Regions from separate parts of the Nonomuraea sp. NPDC049684 genome, predicted to be linked through region 1. Evidence: riboswitches for the same ligand, from Rfam matches in the RefSeq annotation. Region 1 holds a riboswitch; the other holds the start of a gene.
What was found. A riboswitch is a leader RNA that binds a small molecule or an ion and turns the genes downstream of it on or off. The one in region 1 is predicted to bind S-adenosylmethionine.
Positions count from the first base shown of each region.

Region 1 (9,778 bases):
CAGGGCCAGGCCGTCGGGCTCGCGCACGGTGGGCGCGCCGACGATCTCGACGGCCAGGTCGAGGTCGGCCACCATGCGGCGGATGACGGCGAGCTGCTGGGCGTCCTTCTGGCCGAAGATCGCCACGTCGGGACGGACCAGGTTGAACAGCTTGAGCACCACCGTCAGCACGCCGTCGAAGTGGCCAGGCCTGGAGGCGCCCTCGACGATCGAGCCCATCTCGCCCGCGCAGACGCTCACCTGCCGGTCGGGGCGGTACATGTCCTCGGGCGAGGGCGCGAACACGACGTGCACGTCCTCCTCCCGGCACACGTCGAGGTCGGCGTCGAACGTACGGGGATAGCGGGAAAAATCCTCGTTAGGACCGAATTGCAGCGGGTTGACGAAGATGCTGACGACGACCTGGTCGGCGCGCACGCGGGCGGCCCTGATCAGCGACCGGTGGCCCTCGTGCAGCGCCCCCATGGTCGGGACCAGCGCCACCCGGCCCGTGCCGCGCGCCTTCGCCAGGTCGTCCCGGTTGCCGGCCACGATCAGATCCATTGCTGCCCTCCACACCCGACGGTCAGGTCCATATATTGCCCCCAAGCGCGTCGAGCAGCCGCTCCGCCTCCTCCGGTTTGAGCAGCCCCGCGGCCAGCGCCCGGTCGGCGGTGAGCCGGGCCAGCGCGATGTAGGCGTCGGCGGCCTCCGGGGCGGCCAGGATCAGCGCGTCGACGTGTTTGCGCACCGTGCCGGCGTCGCCGCGGACGACCGGCCCGGTCAGCCCGGCGATGCCCAGCCGCAGCACGTTGTCGAGCGCCGCGCCGAGCAGCGGGCCCAGCATCCGGCCCGGGTGCTCGACGCCGATGCGCCCGAGCAGCTCCTCGGACTCGGCGATGAGCGTGACCATGTGGTTGGCGGCGTTGGCCAGGGCCGCGTGGTAGAGCGCGCGGTCGCTCTCGGCGATCCAGACCGGCTCGCCGCCCATCTCGATCACCAGCGCCTCGGCGACCGGCCGCAGCAGGTCGGGGGCGGTGACGCCGAACGAGATGCCGGTGATCTTGTTGAGGTCGTCGTCGCGGCCGGTGAAGGTCATGACCGGGTGGAGCGCGAGCGGCAGCGCGCCCACGCCGGCTGCGGGTTCGAGCACCGACAGGCCGTACGCGCCGCTGGTGTGGACGAGCAGCTTGCCCTGGAGGTCGGCGCCCGTACGGGCCAGGCCGGCCACGAGGTCGGGCAGCGCGTCGTCGGGGACGGTCAGCAGGATGAGCTGGGCGGCGGCCACCACCTCGTCGGGCCGCGTCAGCTCCACCCCGAGCCGGTCGGCGGCCCACCTTCGCGACCTGTCGGAGACCCCGCTCGCGGCCACGATCCGGTGGCCCGCCTGCGCCAGCGCGGCGCCGAGCGCGGAGCCGACCTTGCCAGCGCCGAGCACGCCGACGGTCAGCCGTGCCGGGCGATCACCTGCGTCCATGACGTCTCACCCCTGTCGACCGTGATGGCACTGCCGACCAGCGTAACCGGCGGGCGGCGCCGCACATGTCGCGGGCCGAGGAACGCGGTCAGGCATGTCCGCCGCTTTACCGACCGTTGAGTTAACGACAAATGCGACAGGGGCATACGAATCGTGCACCCCCTGTCGAAAGAGATGAGGAGAGGGGTCCACGCACGACGACGGGCGCCGGGTCCTGACAACCCGACGCCCGCCTGGATGCGACCTCTTGGAGGTGCACTGACCGGTCATCCGCCGACTGACCGGCCGGGATCAGAGCCCGGACCGCGCGCGAGCGGTCCGGGCTCTCCCTGCCTCAGCGGCTGTAGACCGCGGTGTTGGGGCTCCCCTGGCAGCCGTTGATCGGCACGGCCTGGATGCCGATGTTGTTGCCGCAGACGGGCACGACGGCGGTGATGGGGAGGTGGATCGGGCTGCCGCTCAGGATGCCGTTGTTGCCGTGGGTGACGTCGTCGGCGTACGCGGGGGCCGCCAGCGCCAGCAGGGCAATGGCACCTGCCATGACCAGAGTCTTCTTCACGGGGGGCTCCTCTCAGTATGCGGCCGTTGCGGCCGCAATGCTTTGGTGGAGCGATCCGGCTCGCCGCTTACCGCGGATGGGCGAAACGCAGTCGCTCGGTGACAGTACGTAAACGTTAGCGCAATGTAGCGACCAAGTGTAGTCAATCAATGACTTAGCGTGGTGAGAGCCGGAGTCATGAGATAGTCAGCGTCATGTGGCTCACCTGGCGCGCAGCGACCGAGCGCGCGCTCTACGGCGAGGAGGGTTTCTACCTCCGCGAACGCCCTTCGCGCCACTTCCGCACCTCGGTCGGGGCCTCGGCGGTGTTTGCCGAGGCGATCCTGACCCTGCTGGCGGAGGTCGACGACGACCTCGGCTCACCCGAGTGGCTCGACCTGGTCGACATCGGCTCGGGTGAGGGGGTGCTGGTCCGCCGCGTCCTCGACCTGGCCGAGCCCGCTCTGCGCGACCGGCTCCGGGTCACGTGCGTCGACCTGTCGCCCAGGCCCCCGGGCCTGCCCGACGAGGTCGAGTGGCGCCGCTGCCTGCCGTCCAGCATCACCGGCCTGGCCGTGGCCAACGAGTGGCTCGACAACATCCCGCTCGACGTGGCCGAGCAGACCTCCGGCGGCCCGCGCCTGGTCATGGTCAACACCCGTACCGGGGAGGAGCGCCTCGGCGGCCCGCTGCGGCCCGCCGACCGCGAGTGGCTCGAGCGCTGGTGGCCGCTGCCGCACGTGGGCACCCGCGCCGAGATCGGCCGTCCCCGTGACGACGCCTGGGCCTCCGTTCTGGTACGCCTCGCCCGCGGCCGGGCGATAGCCGTGGATTATGCACACCCTGTGGATAACCGACCGCTCTGTGGCACGCTGACCGGTTACCGCGATGGCGCGGTCGTCGCCCCCGTCCCCGACGGGACCTGCGACATCACCGCCCACGTCGCGCTCGACGCGTGCGCCGAGGCCGGGCGGCGGGCCGGCGCGATATCCACAACCTTGTCCACACAGCGTGACATGTTGCGGGCGCTGGGCCTCACCGGCGCCCGGCCGCCGGTCGAGCTCGCCCGCACCGATCCGCGCGGCTACGTGCGCGCGTTGTCGAGAGCGTCGGAGGAGGGCGAGCTGATCGATCCGGCCGGGCTCGGCGGGTTCGGCTGGCTCAGCCAGAGCCGGTGACGTCGAGGTCGAGCGAGCGCAGGCCGCGGATGACGAAGCCCGGCTTGTAGACCGGCTCGGCGCGCAGCTCGATCGTCCCGACCCGGTCCAGCAGGGCGGTGAACGACTCCGTCAGTTCGATCCTGGCCAGCGGCGCGCCCAGGCAGAAGTGGATGCCGGCGCCGAAGGAGATGTGCGGGTTGTCCGGACGGCCCAGGTCGAGCCGGTCCGGGTCCTCGAACACCTCGGGGTCCCTGTTGGCCGAGCCGAACAGGCAGGCGACCTCCGAGCCGCGCGGGATCCGCACGCCGTGCACCTCGATGTCCTCCAGCACCCAGCGCTCGAAGAGCTGCAGCGGGGTGTCGTAGCGCAGCAGCTCCTCGATGGCGGTCGGCAGCAGCGAACGGTCGGCGCGCAGCCGGGCCAGCTCCCCGGGGTTCTTCAGCAGGGCCCGCCAGCCGTTGCCGGTGACGTTGACCGTGGCCTCGTGGCCGGCGTTGAGCAGCAGCACGCAGGTGCCGGCCAGCTCGTCGAGGGTCAGCTCGGGGATCGCGGCCAGGGCGCTGACCAGGTCCTCGCCGGGGTTCGCGAGCCGGTCGCGGGCCAGGTCCTTGAGGTAGGACTCGAACTCCTCGGCCGCGCGGACCGCCTGGTGCTGGGTCTCCAGGCTGGGGTTGAGCTCGTACATGCCGCACATGTCGGCCGACCACGGGCGCAGCAGGTGACGGTCCTGCTCGGGCACGCCGAGCATCTCGGCGATGACGGTGACCGGCAGCGGCTCGGCGACCTCGGCGATCAGGTCGCCGCCGCCCTTCTCGACGTAGGCGTCGATCAGGCCCTCGGCGATGGCCCGGACGCGCGGGCGCAGCGACTCGACCATGCGCGGCGTGAACGCCTTGGACACCAGCCGGCGCAGCCTCGTGTGGTCCGGTGGCTCGACCTCCAGCATGCCGTTCCTGCTGACCCGCCAGAAGGCTTCCTGGAACTCCGGCGCGGGCTGCCGGCCGAACTCCTCGTGCGTGGCGACGTGGGTGTAGTCGCGGCCCAGCCGCCGGTCCCGGAGCAGCGCGTTCACGTCGGCGTGCCGGGAGATCAGCCACTGGTTGGACGGCTCGAAGTAGCGGACGGGCGCCTCGCGCCTCAGCTCGTCGTACGCCGGATAGGGGTCGACGACGAAATCCGGATTCCAGGGATCAAAGCGCACTATTTCATCTTATGAGACGGGTTGACCTGCTGAGCTTGCGAATCATGCCCGGGTGTCGGTTATAGTGCCGTCGTAGGTCATGAGTGCCAGCGACAAGCCCCGGCTAGCTGGCCGGCAACCCTCGCGTCCGCGGCGGGGTGCCCCGGGTGAAGACCTGGTCCGTCACGAGGTGTGGCGGGCAAGCGCGGGCTCCGTGGCTGCTTCCAGGGGTCCGACCGACCCGTGAGGAGCTGTGCCGTGTCCACTCTGACGATCTTCAACTCCGTCCCCGCCCAGGCCGCCGCCGAGGCCCCCGCCGCCGACTCCGGGCGGGCGATCCCCGCCGTGCTCGGCGCCGACCTCGAAGTGCCGGTCAAGGGCGGCCGGCTGGTGAGCTACGCCAACCTCGACTACGCGGCCAGCGCGCCCTGTCTTGAGCCGGTCAGCGCCGCCGTCGCCGCCGCGCTCCCGGCCTACTCCAGCGTCCACCGCGGCGCGGGCTACGCCTCCCAGCTCACCACCGCCCGCTACGAGCAGGCCCGCCACACGGTCCGGGCCTTCGTCGGCGCCCGCCCGGACGACGCCGTCATCTTCACCCGCAACACCACCGACGCCACCAACCTGCTGGCCGGCTGCCTGCCCGAGGGCACGACCGTCGTCGTCTTCGACTCCGAGCACCACGCCTCGCTGCTGCCCTGGGAGCGGTCCGTGCGCCTGGCGCCGCCCGCCTTCCCCGGCGCGGCCGTCCGCGCCGCCGACGAGGCGCTGGCCGGGATCGAGGGCCCCAAGCTGCTCGTGGTCACCGCCGCCTCCAACGTCACCGGCGAGCTGTGGCCCATCGCCGCCCTCGCCCACATCGCCCACCGGCACGGCGCCCGGATCCTGGTGGACGCGGCCCAGCTCGTCCCGCACCGCAGGCTCAACCTGACCGCGCTCGACCTGGACTACGTCGCCTTCTCCGGCCACAAGCTGTACGCGCCCTTCGGCGCCGGCGTGCTGATCGGACGCCGTGACTGGCTGGCGACGGGCGAGCCGTACCTGAAGGGCGGCGGCGCGGTGCGCTCGGTGGGCGAGGCCACCGAGTGGCACGACGACCCCGAGCCCCGCCACGAGGCCGGCACCCCCAACGTGCTCGGCGCCATCGCCCTGGCCGCCGCCTGCGACGCGCTCACCGCCACGGGGTGGACGGAGCTGGTGCGCGAGGAGGAGCGCCTGATCGCCCGGCTGCGCACCGGTCTGGCCTCGATCGACGGGGTGCGCGAGCTGTCGTTGTGGGGCGAGGACCACCCGCGGGTGGGGATCGTGTCGTTCGTCGTGGACGGCTACTCGGCCCGGGAGGTGGCCGAGGCGCTGTCCGGCGAGTACGGCATCGGCGTGCGGGACGGGAAGTTCTGCGCGCACCCGTTCGTCCGGCACCTGCTGGGCACCTCGGACGGGGGCTGCGAGGACGGCACCGCCTCGGCGGTGCGCGCCTCCATCGGCATCGGCAGCACGCAGGAGCACGTCGACCGCCTGATCGAGGCCCTGCGCGACCTGGTCAGCCGCTGAGGCTCAGCGGTTGGGCGGCTTCTGCTGGTGCGGCTCGTCGGACACCAGGGCGTCGATGTCCCGCATGTCCTCGTCGTTGAGGTGCCCGGGACGCGGCGCGTTGGGCTGCCGCGGCACATTGGGCTGCTCGGCCTCGCCTGCGGGCCGGGCCGGCGTCGTCGGGCCGCCCTCGGGCCCGGTCTGCGCGACCGGCCCCTCGGTGACGACCGTCGTCGGCTCGGCGCGGCGGGCCGGCCGGTGCGCGGCGAGGTCGTCCTCGGCGATCTGGCGTTCCCTGCGGCGGCGGTACGTCGAGTGGAAGATGCCGTCGAGGCCGATGCGGCCGCCGCCCAGCGCGGCGAGCATCAGGGACAGCGCCCCGAGCGCGCCCGGCAGCTCCCATCCCCCGGTCTGCGACAACACCCCGTGGCCCGCGTGCACGAAGACGATCGCGCCGATCATGTCGATGAGCAGCAGCAACGCCACCGGCCGGACCAGCAGGCCGAGGATCAACAGGGCGCCGCCGACCAGTTCGACGATGGCGGCGAATCCGGCCGACAACTCGGGCATGGGCACGCCCATCTCGCGGAACTGCCCCGCCGCGGCACCGAGCCCGCCCTGCCACTTCTGCCAGCCGTGCGCCACGAAGATCACACCGAGTACCACCCGGGAGATCAGGGCCGCCACATCAAACAGGACTCTCTTCACAGTGCTTTCTCCCCCCGTTCCCGGTATTGATCCCCATGTCTGGCTTCGGGATGCGTTGCCATACGATTCCTTGACCATCCCCCACGCTGGATCACCCCGTGGGACGGTGGCAGCATGGGCCCTATGAAGGAACGCGTGGTCGGGATCGGCGCCGGCGCGAAGGAGCTGGCGACCGAGGACATGATCCTCAACATCGGCCCCCAGCATCCCTCCACGCACGGCGTGCTCAGGCTCCGGCTCACCCTCGACGGCGAGCGCATCGAGGCGGCCGAGCCGATCATCGGCTACATGCACAGGGGCGCGGAGAAGCTGTTCGAGGTCCGCGACTACCGTCAGATCATCATGCTCGCCAACCGGCACGACTGGCTGTCGGGGTTCGCCAACGAGCTGGGCGTCGTGCTGGCCGCCGAACGGCTGCTCGGCATGGAGACCCCGGTCAGGGCCGTGTGGGCGCGTACGCTGCTGGCCGAGCTCAACCGGGTGCTCAACCACCTGATGTTCCTCGGCTCCTACCCACTCGAACTGGGCGCGATCACCCCCGTCTTCTACGCCTTCGACGAGCGCGAGCGCATCCAGGCCGTCATGGAGGAGATCTCCGGCGGCCGCATGCACTACATGTTCAACCGGGTCGGCGGCCTCAAGGAGGACCTGCCGCTCGGCTGGCTCGACCGGGTCGCCGCGGCCGTCGCCGAGACCCGCCGCCGGGTGCCCGACATCGAGGGCCTCATCCTGAACAACGAGATCTTCCTCGCCCGCACCAAGGGCGTCGGCGTGCTGACCCGCGAGCAGATCCTCCAGTACGGCGTCAGCGGGCCCATCGCCCGCGCCTCCGGCGTGGACCTCGACCTGCGGCGCGACGACCCGTACCTGGCCTACGGGGAGCTGCCGGTCACGGTCGTCACCCGGCGCGACGGCGACTGCCATGCCCGGTTCGAGGTGCTGTTCGAGCAGCTCAAGGTCTCGCTCGACCTGGCCGACGCGTGCGTCGCCCGGCTGCGCGAGCTGCCTCCAGGGCCCGTCAACCAGCGCCTGCCGAAGGTGCTCAAGGTGCCCGAGGGCCACACGTACGCGTGGACCGAGAACCCGCTCGGCATCAACGGCTACTACCTGGTCTCCAAGGGCGACAAGACGCCGTGGCGGCTCAAGCTGCGCTCGGCGTCGTTCGGCAACGTCCAGGCGCTGCGCGAGCTGCTGCCGGGGAACCTGGTGGCCGACATGATCGCCATTCTGGGCTCGATGTTCTTCGTCGTGGGTGACATCGACAAGTGAGCACCGCTCCCGAACGCGACAAGTACGTCGACTGGCTGCGCGCCCTCAGCCTCATCGTCGTGGTGGTCTGGCACTGGGCGTTCACGATCCTGGAGTGGAAGCCCAGCGGGCCCGAGCCCACCAGCCCGCTCGGCTTCACCTCCGGGTTGTGGATCCTGACCTGGCTGCTCCAGGTGCTGCCGCTGTTCTTCTACGTCGGCGGCCACGTGCACCTGCTGTCCTGGAACCGGGCCCAGGCGCGCGGCGTCGGCATCGGGGCGTTCGTCTGGCGGCGCATCCGCGCGCTGTCCCTGCCCGCGCTGTTCCTGTGCGGCGTGTGGATCTCCGTCGGGGCGGTCGTCACCTGGGCGTTCCACGTGGAGTGGATGTGGCGGGTGGTGCTGCTCGTGCTCAGCCCGCTGTGGTTCCTCGGCGTCTACCTGGTGCTGATCGCGCTGCTGCCGGTGGCCCTGTGGCTGCACCGGCGCTACGACGTGCTGGCCCTGATCTGGCTCGGCGGCTCGGCCCTGGTCGTCGACGTCGTGCGCTTCCGCTACGGCTACGAGTGGGCCGGCTGGCTCAACATGATCATCGTCTGGGGGCTGGCCCACCAGGCGGGCTTCTTCTACGACCGGATCGTCGTCCTGCCCCGGCGGTACGACGTCGGCATCCTGTGGACCGGCCTGTTCGCCCTGATCGGCCTGGTCTACTCGGGCATCTACCCGGGCTCGATGGTGGGCGTGCCGGGCGACAAGTGGTCGAACATGGCGCCGCCCACGTTCGTCATCGTCGCCCTGCTGATCTTCCAGATCGGCCTGGTCGAGGTGCTGCGCCCGGCCATGGAACACGTGCTCGAACGCCCCCGCTGGGCCCGCGCCAACTCCTTCATCAACCGCTACGCCCTGCCGCTGTTCCTGTTCCACACCACCGGCATGGCGATCGCCTTAGGGCTGTCGTGGTGGTTGTTCGGCAGCCTCGGCACGAAGATCCCGCCCGACCTGAAGTGGTGGCTGGAACGGCCGATCGCCATCGTCGGGCCGCTGATCTGCACGCTGCCGGTCATCTACCTCTTCGGCCGCCGCCGCTAGTCGGGTTTGCGCTCGTCGGAGTCCTTCGGGATCCGGCAGCAGTGCTCCAGGTACAGGGCCGCGCAGACGAGCACCACGCAGGCCACGAACGACCCGGCCGCCACGAAGAACTCCGAGCGCGGCGTCTCCCGGTCGAAGATCTGCAGCGTGTACGCGGCGAACCCGGCGAACATCCCGGCGAACACCGCCCCCGCGTACGCCGACGCCTTGGCCAGCGCCGCCAGCCGGGCCACCGCCAGCGGCTCGACCGGCTTGGTGTCGGGCTTCCTGGCGATCCTGGCCTTGGTCACCCACCCGCTGTAACCCTCGCCGAGGGCGAGCAGCAGCACGGTCGGGATGGCCGTCCAGGGCATGATGGGCAGGTCGGAGTAGAAATGCCGGACCGCCGCCCAGACGACCAGGGCGACGACGAGCAGGAGAGCGGCCAGCCGGCCGGGATGCGTCGGCTTCAATCGGGCCTCTGCAGCTTCAGGTCGTCACGCAGGCGCACGCCGTGCCGGTCGAGCTCGGCCAGCAGGTCGGCCACCCGGCCCCGGCCCGGCACCGTGGCCTCGGGGTCGATCACCGACCAGGGCACCAGCACGAAAGCGCGCTCGTGGGCGCGGGGATGCGGCAACGTCAGCTCGGGGTCGTCGGACACGGTCTCGCCCACGACGATCAGGTCGACGTCGAGCGTACGCGGCCCCCACCGCTCCGCACGCACCCGGCCGAAGGCGTTCTCCACGCCCAGCGCCCGCTCCAGCAGCGTACGCGGCGGCAGCGCGGTCTCGGCGACGACGACCGCGTTGAGGTACGGCTCTTGGCCTCCCGGCCCCCCGACCGGGTCGGTCTCGTAGACCGGGGACACCTTGACGAACTCCAGGCCGGGGGCGT
Region 1 covers NZ_JBITLO010000016.1:43,945-53,722, reverse strand. The annotation lists gene panC (pantoate--beta-alanine ligase) at 1-543, opposite strand, end outside; gene ACIBST_RS38590 (DUF2520 domain-containing protein) at 566-1,456, opposite strand; gene ACIBST_RS38585 (chaplin family protein) at 1,791-2,015, opposite strand; gene ACIBST_RS38580 (SAM-dependent methyltransferase) at 2,210-3,172, shown strand; gene ACIBST_RS38575 (cytochrome P450) at 3,156-4,355, opposite strand; SAM riboswitch class IV at 4,431-4,546, shown strand; gene ACIBST_RS38570 (aminotransferase class V-fold PLP-dependent enzyme) at 4,593-5,882, shown strand; gene ACIBST_RS38565 (DoxX family protein) at 5,886-6,569, opposite strand; gene ACIBST_RS38560 (NADH-quinone oxidoreductase subunit D) at 6,693-7,838, shown strand; gene ACIBST_RS38555 (acyltransferase) at 7,835-8,905, shown strand; gene ACIBST_RS38550 (DUF3180 domain-containing protein) at 8,902-9,357, opposite strand; gene folK (2-amino-4-hydroxy-6-hydroxymethyldihydropteridine diphosphokinase) at 9,354-9,778, opposite strand, start outside.

Region 2 (9,778 bases), on a different contig from region 1:
CGCCGCCGAGGGACATGCTGATCACGTCCGCGCCGTGGTCGGCCGCGTACCTGATGCCGGCGGCCAGGGCGTCGCGGCGGCCGGCGCGCTGCTCGGCGCGCAGCGGGTCGGTGTTCTCCAGCGTGACCCTGATCGACAACACCCGCGCCGCGGGGGCCACGCCGACCACGCCCTCCGCGCGCCTCTCGCCGTGCCCGCGGCCGGCGATCAGGCCGGCCATGGCGGTGCCGTGGTGCCCCCACAGCCGCGGCGGCGCGCCGGTCAGGTCGGGGCCCTGGACGACGGCCCCCCGCAGGTCGGGGTGGCGGCCGTTCACGCCGGTGTCCAGGACGGCCACCAGCACGCCCGCGCCCCGGCTCTCCCGCCACGCCTTGGGCGCGCGCAGCGCCGCGAGCTGCCACTGCCGGGCCCGCGCGGCGGCGCCCACGCCGCCGGGGACGCTCGGCGAGGCCGCCGTCCGCACGTCGTCGGTGGCGCTGGACGCCACGCCCGCGACCCCGGCCGCCAGGATCAGAGCCGGCAGCAGGGACGCGAGCGCCCTCATCGGGTCAGCGCCCGGTACAACGTCTCGGCGAGCTGCCGGGCGACCCCGCGCAGCCGCGGCGCGGCCCGGTCGCCCGGCCGGTACGCCCGCCCGTCGGCGTACCCCGCGGCCGTCGCCACGAGGTAGGGGTCGCCCGACCCGGCCAGCGCCCCGGTGACGTACTGCCGCCGGCCGAACCGCTCGGCGGGCCCGCCGGGGAAGGCCACAGGACGCACGGTGGCCGGGCGCGCCCCCCGGTACGTCCCGGGGCCCGGCACGCCGAGCACGGCGATGCCGACGGTCGCCACGTACGTCTGGGTGCTGTCGGCGTACGTGGCCCGCAGGGCGGTGAGGCAGCCGGGCCGCACCGCGGCGGCCTGGAACGCCACCCGGCACGGCGCCTCCGGAGCCACGCCCGCCAGCACGTACGTCACCCTGGCCCCCGACGGGCTGAGGCCCGGCACGACCAGGGGGAAGATCCGCGTCACCGGCCAGGCGTGCCAGCGCTCCGGCACGGGCGCGTCGGCCTGCGGGCAGAACATGGACAGGATGGAGAGCAGCACGACGGACAGTTGGTACACGTCAACCTCGAACGGGAGGGGAGGGACGCCCGATCTGCCGTGCATTCTGGCACGCGGCCGATGATTCGTTCCGACGCTTCGGTAAACAGCCCGATACGCGGAGTAATTGATGTTATGCGGCTATTCGCCCTAGCGTGTAGGCGAAAGTCGGACATGCGCCCCAGGTGGGAGCCCCAGCCGCTGCGCCGCGTCGCCGTAGTTGACCGCGATGGCGATCAGCCCCGCCGAGTCCGTGAACGCCACCAGCTCGCCCGGCGGCACCGCCGCGAACGTCGCCCGGAAGGGCATCGCGAGCTGCCGCCGCCCCAGCCACACCCCCAGCGTGTCGCCCACCTGGACGCCCAGCGCCTGAAGGTCGCCGGCCGCGATCGACAACTGCGTGTTGCCGTAGCGGTCGACCGAGACGACCTCGCCCTCGACCGAGCCCTCCCGCAGCAGCGAGGTCGGCGCGGGCAGCGTGACCAGCCGCTCGACCGGCACCGGGGGGCCCAGCTCGGCCGGGTCCAGGCCGCCGGCCAGCCGCCCGGCGACCGGCGAGAAGACGTCCCGGCCGTGGAAGGTCGGCGACACCGGCCGCAGGAAGTGCTCCTCGTTGCTCAGCGCGTACGCGGCCCGCGCGCCGCCGCTGGCGCGCACCGCCCAGGACAGCAGCCCGTTGTCCGGGCCGACGAACATCCGGCCGCCCGCCTCGACCGCCACCGACCGCCGCGCGCCGCCCACGCCGGGATCGACCGCGCCGATGTGGACGCCTTCCGGGAGGTAGGGGATGGTCTGGGCGAGGATCGCCGCGCCCCGCCGTACGTCGCCGGACGGGACGAGGTGGCACACGTCGATCACCCGCGCCTCGGGCGCGATCCCGGCGATCACTCCGTGGCAGGCGGCCACATAGCCGTCTTCGAGCCCGTAGTCCGTGAGGAGCGTGATGACTGGGGTCACATTTCGTGACTGTACGTCCGGCAATCTGCCGTGAACAGCCGCAGATCGCACATTACGATTGGCCACGGGCCGCGAAGCGTGCGATGTGATCGTCGCACGCCCCTTCCCGAGGAGGACATCATGGGAGCACCGCTCAGCGGTGACAGTGCTGCCCAGGAACCGTCCCAGACATCCCTCAACGACCGTGATCTCGAACTCCTCGCCTTCGAACGCCAATGGTGGCGGCACGCGGGCGCCAAGGAGCAGGCCATCAAGGAGACCTTCGGGTTCTCGGCCACCCGCTACTACCAGTTGCTCGGCGAGTTGATCGACAGACCGGAGGCGCTGGAGCAGGACCCGATGCTGGTCAAACGGCTGCGAAGGTTGCGCTCCACCCGTCAGCGCGACCGTGCGGCGAGACGGCTCGGCATGCGCCCCTGACCGGCTGGGTACGGCAGCCGCGTGAGGAACATCCCTGGTATGGAAGCGATCCTTAAAGATCCGTCCGGCGCCGTGATCGGGCTCGACTTCGACGGAACCCTGTCGCCGATCGTGCCCGATCCCGCCTCCGCCAAGATCCACCCCGAGGCCCCCGCCGTGCTCGCCGAACTCGGCGCCCACGTCGGGGCCGTGGCCATCGTGACCGGCAGGCCGGCGGCCACCGCGCTCGAACTCGGGCCCGGCCTGGCCGACGTGCCCGGCCTCGTGGTGCTCGGCCACTACGGCTTCGAACGGTGGGAGCACGGACGCGTCTCGGCGCCGCCGCCGCCGCCCGGCGTGCCGCGCGTACGGGCCGAGCTGCCCCTGCTGCTCGACGCGCTCGGCCTGCACGGCGTGGTGATCGAGGACAAGGGCCGGGCGGTGGCCGTGCACACCAGGCGCGCCCCCGACCCCGAGGGCGCGCTCGCCGTGCTGCGCGAGCCGCTGGCCGAGCTGGCCGGGAAGCACGGCCTGGTGATCGAGCCGGGACGCATGGTCCTGGAGCTGCGCCCGCCCGGCATGGACAAGGGCCACGCGCTCGGGCTGTTCCTGGCCGAGCGGGACGCCAGGTCCGTCATGTTCGTCGGCGACGACCTCGGCGACCTGGCCGCCTTCGACGCCGTACGCGCCTCCGGGCTGCCCGGCGTGACCGTGTGCAGCGGCTCGGCCGAGGTGACCGCGCTGGCCGAGCGGGCCGACATCGTGGTCGACGGGCCCGACGGCGTGGTGGCGCTGCTGCGGGAGCTGACGACGGCCTTCACCCGCCCCTGACGCCCCAGCCGTTCGTGAGCCGGCTCGCGGCCCTGCGCCGTTCGGGCCGGCTCGCGGCTTTCCGCCGTTCGTGATCGGGCCAGCTTCGGGGTGGTTCGCGGCTTTCAGCCGTTCGTGGTGGGGGTGGTTCGCGGCTTTCAGCCGTTCGTGATTGGGCTGCAAGTGGCGGGTCCTACGTTGGTGCGCATGTCACGACGATCTCTCGCTCTCGCCGCCGCCTCGGCCGCGACCCTGGCGACCCTGGCGGCCGCGCTCGCCGTCCCCGGCGCCGCCTCCGCCGCTCCCGCGCAGCAGCTCAAGCTGCGTGGCGGCCTGACGCTCTACATCCCGATCGAGTGGGTGGTCCACCGCACGGGCGGCGACGTCGTCCAGGTGGTCACCGGCCGGTGCGCCAAGCCGCAGGGCTGGGGCTCGCCCGAGTGCGACGCGTTCTACGTCCTCGGCCCCGGCGCGATCAAGCGGGGCGCCGAGGGGTTCGGGCCCTACACGGGCAAGAACCCGTACTATCCGGCCAGCGACGTGCAGCCCTGCCCGATCAACCGCAAGTGGGGCGAGGTCGTCGGCCCCAAGGTCACCAGGGGCTACCGGCAGGTGGGGGCGGGGCACAAGGCCGCCTACAACGCCTGGCAGGCCACCTGCGTCAGCTACTCGGGCGGCGGCGTCAAGGCCCGTTTCACCCAGCGCGAGTGGTACCTGCCGAAGAGCCGGATCCTCGTCGTCGACCAGTGGGACACCCCCGGCCTGGCCGACACGCTCAAGTACGCCGACTGGAGATGAGCACCCCGGCGACCGCCAGGCCGATGACCACGGGCACCAGCAGGAACGCGTTCCCGGTGCCGTAGCCGTCGGCCACCGCGCCGAGCAGCAGCGGGCCGATCGCCATGGCGGCGCCCGCCCACACGGGCGAGGCGGCCGCCGCCCGGTCCGCCCGGTCGCCGGAGGCGGCGATCAGCGTGCTCAGCGCGAGCGGGAACTGCAGCGACGCGCCCAGCCCGCTCAGCGCCAGCCCCACGTACGACAGGATCGGCGCGGTGCTCGCCCAGAACAGCGCCCAGCCGAAGGCCATCAGCCCCAGCGCGCCGGCTAGCAGCGGCGTGGCCGGCAGCCGCAGCGCGAGCTGCGCGCCGGCGAACCTGCCCGCCGCCATGCCGCTGACGAACGCCGTCAGCCCGGTCGCCGCGACGGCCGCCGGCACGCCCGTCCTGAGGGCGAACAGGTCGGCGGCCCACAGGTTGAACGAGAACTCCAGCGCCACGCAGCAGAACAGCACGCCCCCGGCCAGATGGAAGCGCCACCCGCCGCCCGCCCGCACCGGGACGGCCTCCCCGGCGAGCACGCCGCCCTGTCCGCCGGCGGCCCGCCGGGGCGCGGGCCAGGAGCGGCCCAGCGACAGCGCCAGCAGGACGCTGACGGCCGGGGTGACCAGCAGGGCGGCCCGCCAGCCGAGCGCGCTCTGCGCCACCTGGCTGAGCACGAACGTCGCCACCATCCCCACCAGCACGCCCACGGCGTTGGCCTCGCTGAGCGCGGCCGGCCCGGCGGCCCCGTGATGGTCGCTGAGCTCGGCCATCGCCGCGTAGAGCATGACCGAGCCGAAGCCGCCGGCCACGCCGTAGCCGAGCAGCGTCAGGGGCAGCGCGGAGGTGGCCATGACCAGCAGCACGCCGGCGTTCATCCCGGCCAGGCCGAGCCAGCACGTCGAGCGCCGGCCGAGCAGCCTGGTGAGCAGGGGGAGCGCGAGCCCGGCGGCGATCGTCCCGACCGCCATGGCGGTGCCGTGCAGCCCGGCGACGGTGGCCGTGGTGCGCTGGTCGGCGCGCAGGAGCGGGAGGGCGGCGCTCAGGCCGTACACGAACGTGGCGAACGTGCCGAGCAGGAAGTAGATGAGCCAGGTAGGACGGTCCCGGACGAGTCTGATGGGCACTGAGACCGTCGACACCCGGCCGCCTCCGTCATTGGCAGTGAACCCGACTTCTCATGTTAAAGCAGGGCGTCGAGTTGGGACTCCAGCCACTTGTGCGGCGGCAGCGCGGTGGCCGCCTCGTGCAGCCGGTCGCGGCGCCGCCGGCGTTCGTCCTCGGGCATCACCAGGGCCTGGTGCAGCGCGTCCGCCGTGCCGCTCACGTCGTAGGGGTTGACCACCAGCGCGTACGGCCCCAGCTCGGCCGCCGCCCCCGCCTCGCGCGAGAGCACCAGGGCGCAGCGCGGCGACAGGACCGGCCCCTCCTTGGCGACCAGGTTCATGCCGTCACGGATGGGGTTGACCAGCAGCACGTCCGCCAGCCGGTAGGCGGCCAGCGAGCGCGGGTAGTCGTCGTTGACGTTGAGGATGACCGGGTCCCAGTCCTCGGTGGCGTACTCGTCCTCGATCTCGCGCGCGCAGCGCTGCACCGACGCGGTGTACTCGCGGTATTCGGGCAGGTCGTGCCGGCTGGGATAGGCGAAGGCCAGGTGGACCACCTTGCCGTGCCACTCCGGATGGGCGGCCAGGAACTCCCGGTAGGCCAGCAGGCCGCGCACGATGTTCTTGGACAGCTCGGTGCGGTCGATGCGGACGATCAGCCGGCGTCCGGCCACCTGTTCGGCCAGCGCTGCCATGTGCGACTCGACGTCGGGCTCGCAGGCCCGCGCCCACAGCGCCGCGCCGTCCACGCCCAGGCTGTGCACGCCGACGCGGGTCGTCCTGCCCTCGTGGGCGACCGTGCCGGCCGCGCGGTCCACCCGCGCGCCCAGCAGCGCCTCGCAGCAGTCCATGAACGCCGCCGCCCACCGGGCGGTGAGGAAGCCCGCGTGGTCGGCCCCAAGGATGCCGTCGAGCACCTCCCTGGTGACCGCGTCGGGCAGCAGGGAGAAGTACTCGGGAGGCGCCCACGGCGTGTGGCTGAAGTGGGCGATGCGCAGGTCGGGCCGCTCGGCGCGGAGCATCGCCGGGGTGAGCGTCAGGTGGTAGTCCTGGACCATCACGCGCGCGCCGTGCCCGGCCTCCTCGGCCAGCGCCAGCGCGAACGCGCCGTTGTAGTCGCGGTAGGACTCCCATTCGCGCCGGAACTTGGTGCCGAAACTGGGGGAGTTGGGGATGTCGTACAGCAGGTGGTTGACGAACCACAGGGTCGAGTTGGCCACGGCGTTGTAGGCGCGGTGGAAGGTGGCCGCGGGGATGTCGAGCATCCGCAGGGCGCCCGTGTCGTAGCCGCCGCGGTCGAGCCGGCCCCCAGGGGCCAGGCGCACGGCGCTGCGGTCGCCGTCGGACAGCGCGGCGCACACCCACAGCACGCCGTGCTCCTTGGCCACCCCCGACAGGCCCGACACGAGGCCGCCACCACCGCGTTTCATGGTCAGCTCACCGTCGTCGTCGACGGTGAAGGAGACCGGCCCGCGGTTGGACGCCACGAGAACGCTGTTCATTTGGGCTCCCTTCGCCCATAGGATCCCAGCTATGGCGCTAGATGAGCTAACCGAGGAACTCGCCCGCTCGGCCGCGGCCGGAGACCATCGCGCGCTCGGCGAGCTCCTGGCCAGGATCGAGCCTGACGTGATGCGCCACTGCGCCCGGATCCTGCCCTATCACCAGGACGCGGAAGAAGCCTCGCAGGACACTCTGCTGGCCGTGGCGCGCAACATCGGCCGGTTCGAGGGGCGGGCCAGGTTCAGCACCTGGCTGCACATCGTGACCGCCAACTGCGCGCGCACCACCTACCGCTCGCTGAAGCGCAGGGCCGCCGAGCAGACGTCGGAGGAGCTGCCGATGCAGAAGCCGGACGCGCGGCGGGTCAGCGTGATCGCCGGCTCGCGGCTTGACCTGCTCGACGCGATGGAGGCGCTGGAGGCCGACAAGCCCGACCTGGCCCAGGCGCTGGTGCTGCGCGACATCGTCCAGCTCGACTACAACGAGGTGGCCGAGCAGCTCAACATCCCGCTCGGCACCGCCAAGTCCCGCATCCACCAGGCCCGCAAGTACGTGCAGGGAGTCCTCGGGGAGGACTATCGGTGAGACGTGTCCTCTCGCATGCTGAGACGGGTGGTTGTTTCCACCACTTGAGAAGGTAGAGTCCTTTTCGAACAACTGAATATTGCTCATCCAGAGGGGTGGAGGGACCGGCCCTGCGAAGCCCCGGCAACCCTCCCGGCTTGTGCTCGCGACCTGGCGAGGCCGACCGGGACAAGGTGCCAATTCCGGTTCGCGGTCAAGGTGGCCGCGGGCGAAGATGAGGGAAGGCCTCGCTTCATGTCGCTCGACTTTGGTCCTGCCGTCGCTCTGTCCTGCCGCGAGTGCGGCACGCGCTACCCCCTGGGCCCCAGCTTCGCCTGCCTGGAGTGTTTCGGGCCGCTCGAAGCGGCCTACTCCTTCGGCCAGGTGACCCGCGCGGACATCGAGTCCGGCCCCGCCAACATCTGGCGCTACCGCTCCCTGCTCCCGGTCCCCGCCGACGTGGCGAGCAAGCCCAACATGAACCCGGGCTGGACGAAGCTGGTCAAGGCCGGCAACCTCGGCAAGGCGCTCGGCATCCGGTCCCTGCACGTCAAGGACGACTCGGGCAACCCCACCCACTCCTTCAAGGACCGGGTGGTCGCCATCGCCGTCGAGGCGGCCAGGAACTTCGGGTTCCACACGCTCTCCTGCTCCTCCACGGGCAACCTCGCCGGCGCGGTCACCGCCGCCGCCGCGCGGGCCGGCCTCGACGCGTGCGTGTTCATCCCGGCCGACCTCGAAGCGGCCAAGATCGCCATGGCCCGGGTGTTCGGCGGCCGGCTGATCGGCATCGACGGCACGTACGACGAGGTCAACCGGTTCTGCTCGGAGCTGATCGGCGACCCGCTGGGCGAGCGGTGGGGGTTCGTCAACGTCAACCTGCGGCCCTACTACGCCGAGGGGTCGAAGACGCTCGCGTACGAGATCGCCGAGCAGCTCGGCTGGCGGCTGCCGGAGCAGATCGTCATCCCCATCGCCTCCGGCTCCCAGCTCACGAAGATCGACAAGGGGTTCAAGGAGCTGATCGCGCTCGGGCTGGTCGAGGACACGCCGTACAAGGTGTTCGGGGCGCAGGCGGCCGGGTGCTCGCCGGTCTCGGCGGCGTACAAGGCGGGGCACGACGTCGTCCAGCCGGTCAAGCCGGACACGATCGCCAAGTCGCTGGCCATCGGCAACCCCGCCGACGGGCCGTACGTGCTGGACATCGCCCGGCGCACGGGCGGGGGCGTCGAGGACGTCACGGACACCGAGATCGTCGCCGCCATCAAGCTCCTGGCCTCCACCGAGGGCATCTTCGCCGAGACCGCGGGCGGCGTCACGGTGGGCGTGCTGAAGAAGCTCGTCGAGTCGGGCAGGCTCGACCCCGAGGCCGAGACGGTGGTCCTGAACACCGGCGACGGCCTGAAGACGCTCGACGCGATCAGCGACGACGCGCGGCCCACCGCCGTGATCCGGCCCTCTCTCGACGCGTTCCGCGCGACTGTCTGACTATCCAGGAAAGGCAACAAAAACCATGAGCGTTTCTGTGCGGATTCCCACCATTCTGCGCACTTACACCGGGGGTAACGCCGAAGTGAGTGGCGAAGGGGCGACTCTTCGTGACGTTCTCGCCAAGCTCGACTCCGACTACCCGGGGATCGGCGCGAGAATTCTGGATGAATCGGGCAAGATTCGTCGTTTTGTCAACGTTTACGTTGGTGATGAGGATGTCCGTTTCGCCGAGGGCCTGGACACTCCCGCCCCGGAAGGCACTCAGATCTCCATCATCCCCGCCGTCGCGGGCGGCTGACCGCCGGACCACCGACTCTTGAAGGCGCCCCTTGTGGGCGCCTTCTTGTTTTAGAACCAAATTCAACCTCGAACGACTCAGCCTTCGATGAAATTAGCGTTTTGTCGGTTGACTCTGTTGCCAAACCCCGTGCCACAGGTATGGTCGAGGGCGATCGTCTGGCTGATTTTCCCAAAAGTCATGCGATTACGGGTCTCGCGAAGGAATGGGCGAGATCTGCGAGCCCAGTAAGAGGAGTCGGAAGTGGCGCAGGGCACCGTCAAGTGGTTCAACGCGGACAAGGGCTACGGCTTCATCGCGGTAGACGGTGGTAAGGATGTATTCGTCCATTACTCAGCGATCATGATGGACGGGTACCGCTCTCTCGAACAGGGACAGCGCGTCGAGTTCGAGATCACGCAGGGCCAGAAGGGGCCGCAGGCGGAGTCCGTCCGCACGGTCTGATTCACCCTCGCTGGTATGCACCAGGCGGGACGTGCGGCAGCGCAGTCCGTACGGGCTCGCCACTGTTTCCTCCGTCGGCTTCGCACGGCGGGCCGCGCCTCAGGGGGCGGCTCGCCGTACGAACCGGCGCACCCGATGACCTGCCCGATGAGCTGGGGTGGGGTGCCCGTGGCTTGCACTCGGCAGGGTAGAGTGCTAAACAGTTCGTTGGCACTCTGTGTGGCAGAGTGCCAACAACTCGGATCGAGACGATGGGGTCTGCCGAACGGAGATGCAGGCCTATGCCGTCGCGGGCGTCGGCTCGG
Region 2 covers NZ_JBITLO010000022.1:25,581-35,358, forward strand. The annotation lists gene ACIBST_RS44015 (S8 family serine peptidase) at 1-544, opposite strand, end outside; gene ACIBST_RS44020 (hypothetical protein) at 541-1,104, opposite strand; gene ACIBST_RS44025 (S-adenosyl-l-methionine hydroxide adenosyltransferase family protein) at 1,234-2,040, opposite strand; gene ACIBST_RS44030 (DUF3263 domain-containing protein) at 2,161-2,460, shown strand; gene otsB (trehalose-phosphatase) at 2,500-3,270, shown strand; gene ACIBST_RS44040 (hypothetical protein) at 3,457-4,047, shown strand; gene ACIBST_RS44045 (MFS transporter) at 4,025-5,209, opposite strand; gene ACIBST_RS44050 (trehalose-6-phosphate synthase) at 5,251-6,675, opposite strand; gene ACIBST_RS44055 (RNA polymerase sigma factor) at 6,707-7,261, shown strand; SAM riboswitch class I at 7,342-7,482, shown strand; gene thrC (threonine synthase) at 7,496-8,728, shown strand; gene ACIBST_RS44065 (MoaD/ThiS family protein) at 8,754-9,029, shown strand; gene ACIBST_RS44070 (cold-shock protein) at 9,273-9,473, shown strand.
Region 2: another riboswitch for S-adenosylmethionine. It lies ahead of thrC (threonine synthase); the one in region 1 lies ahead of ACIBST_RS38570 (aminotransferase class V-fold PLP-dependent enzyme).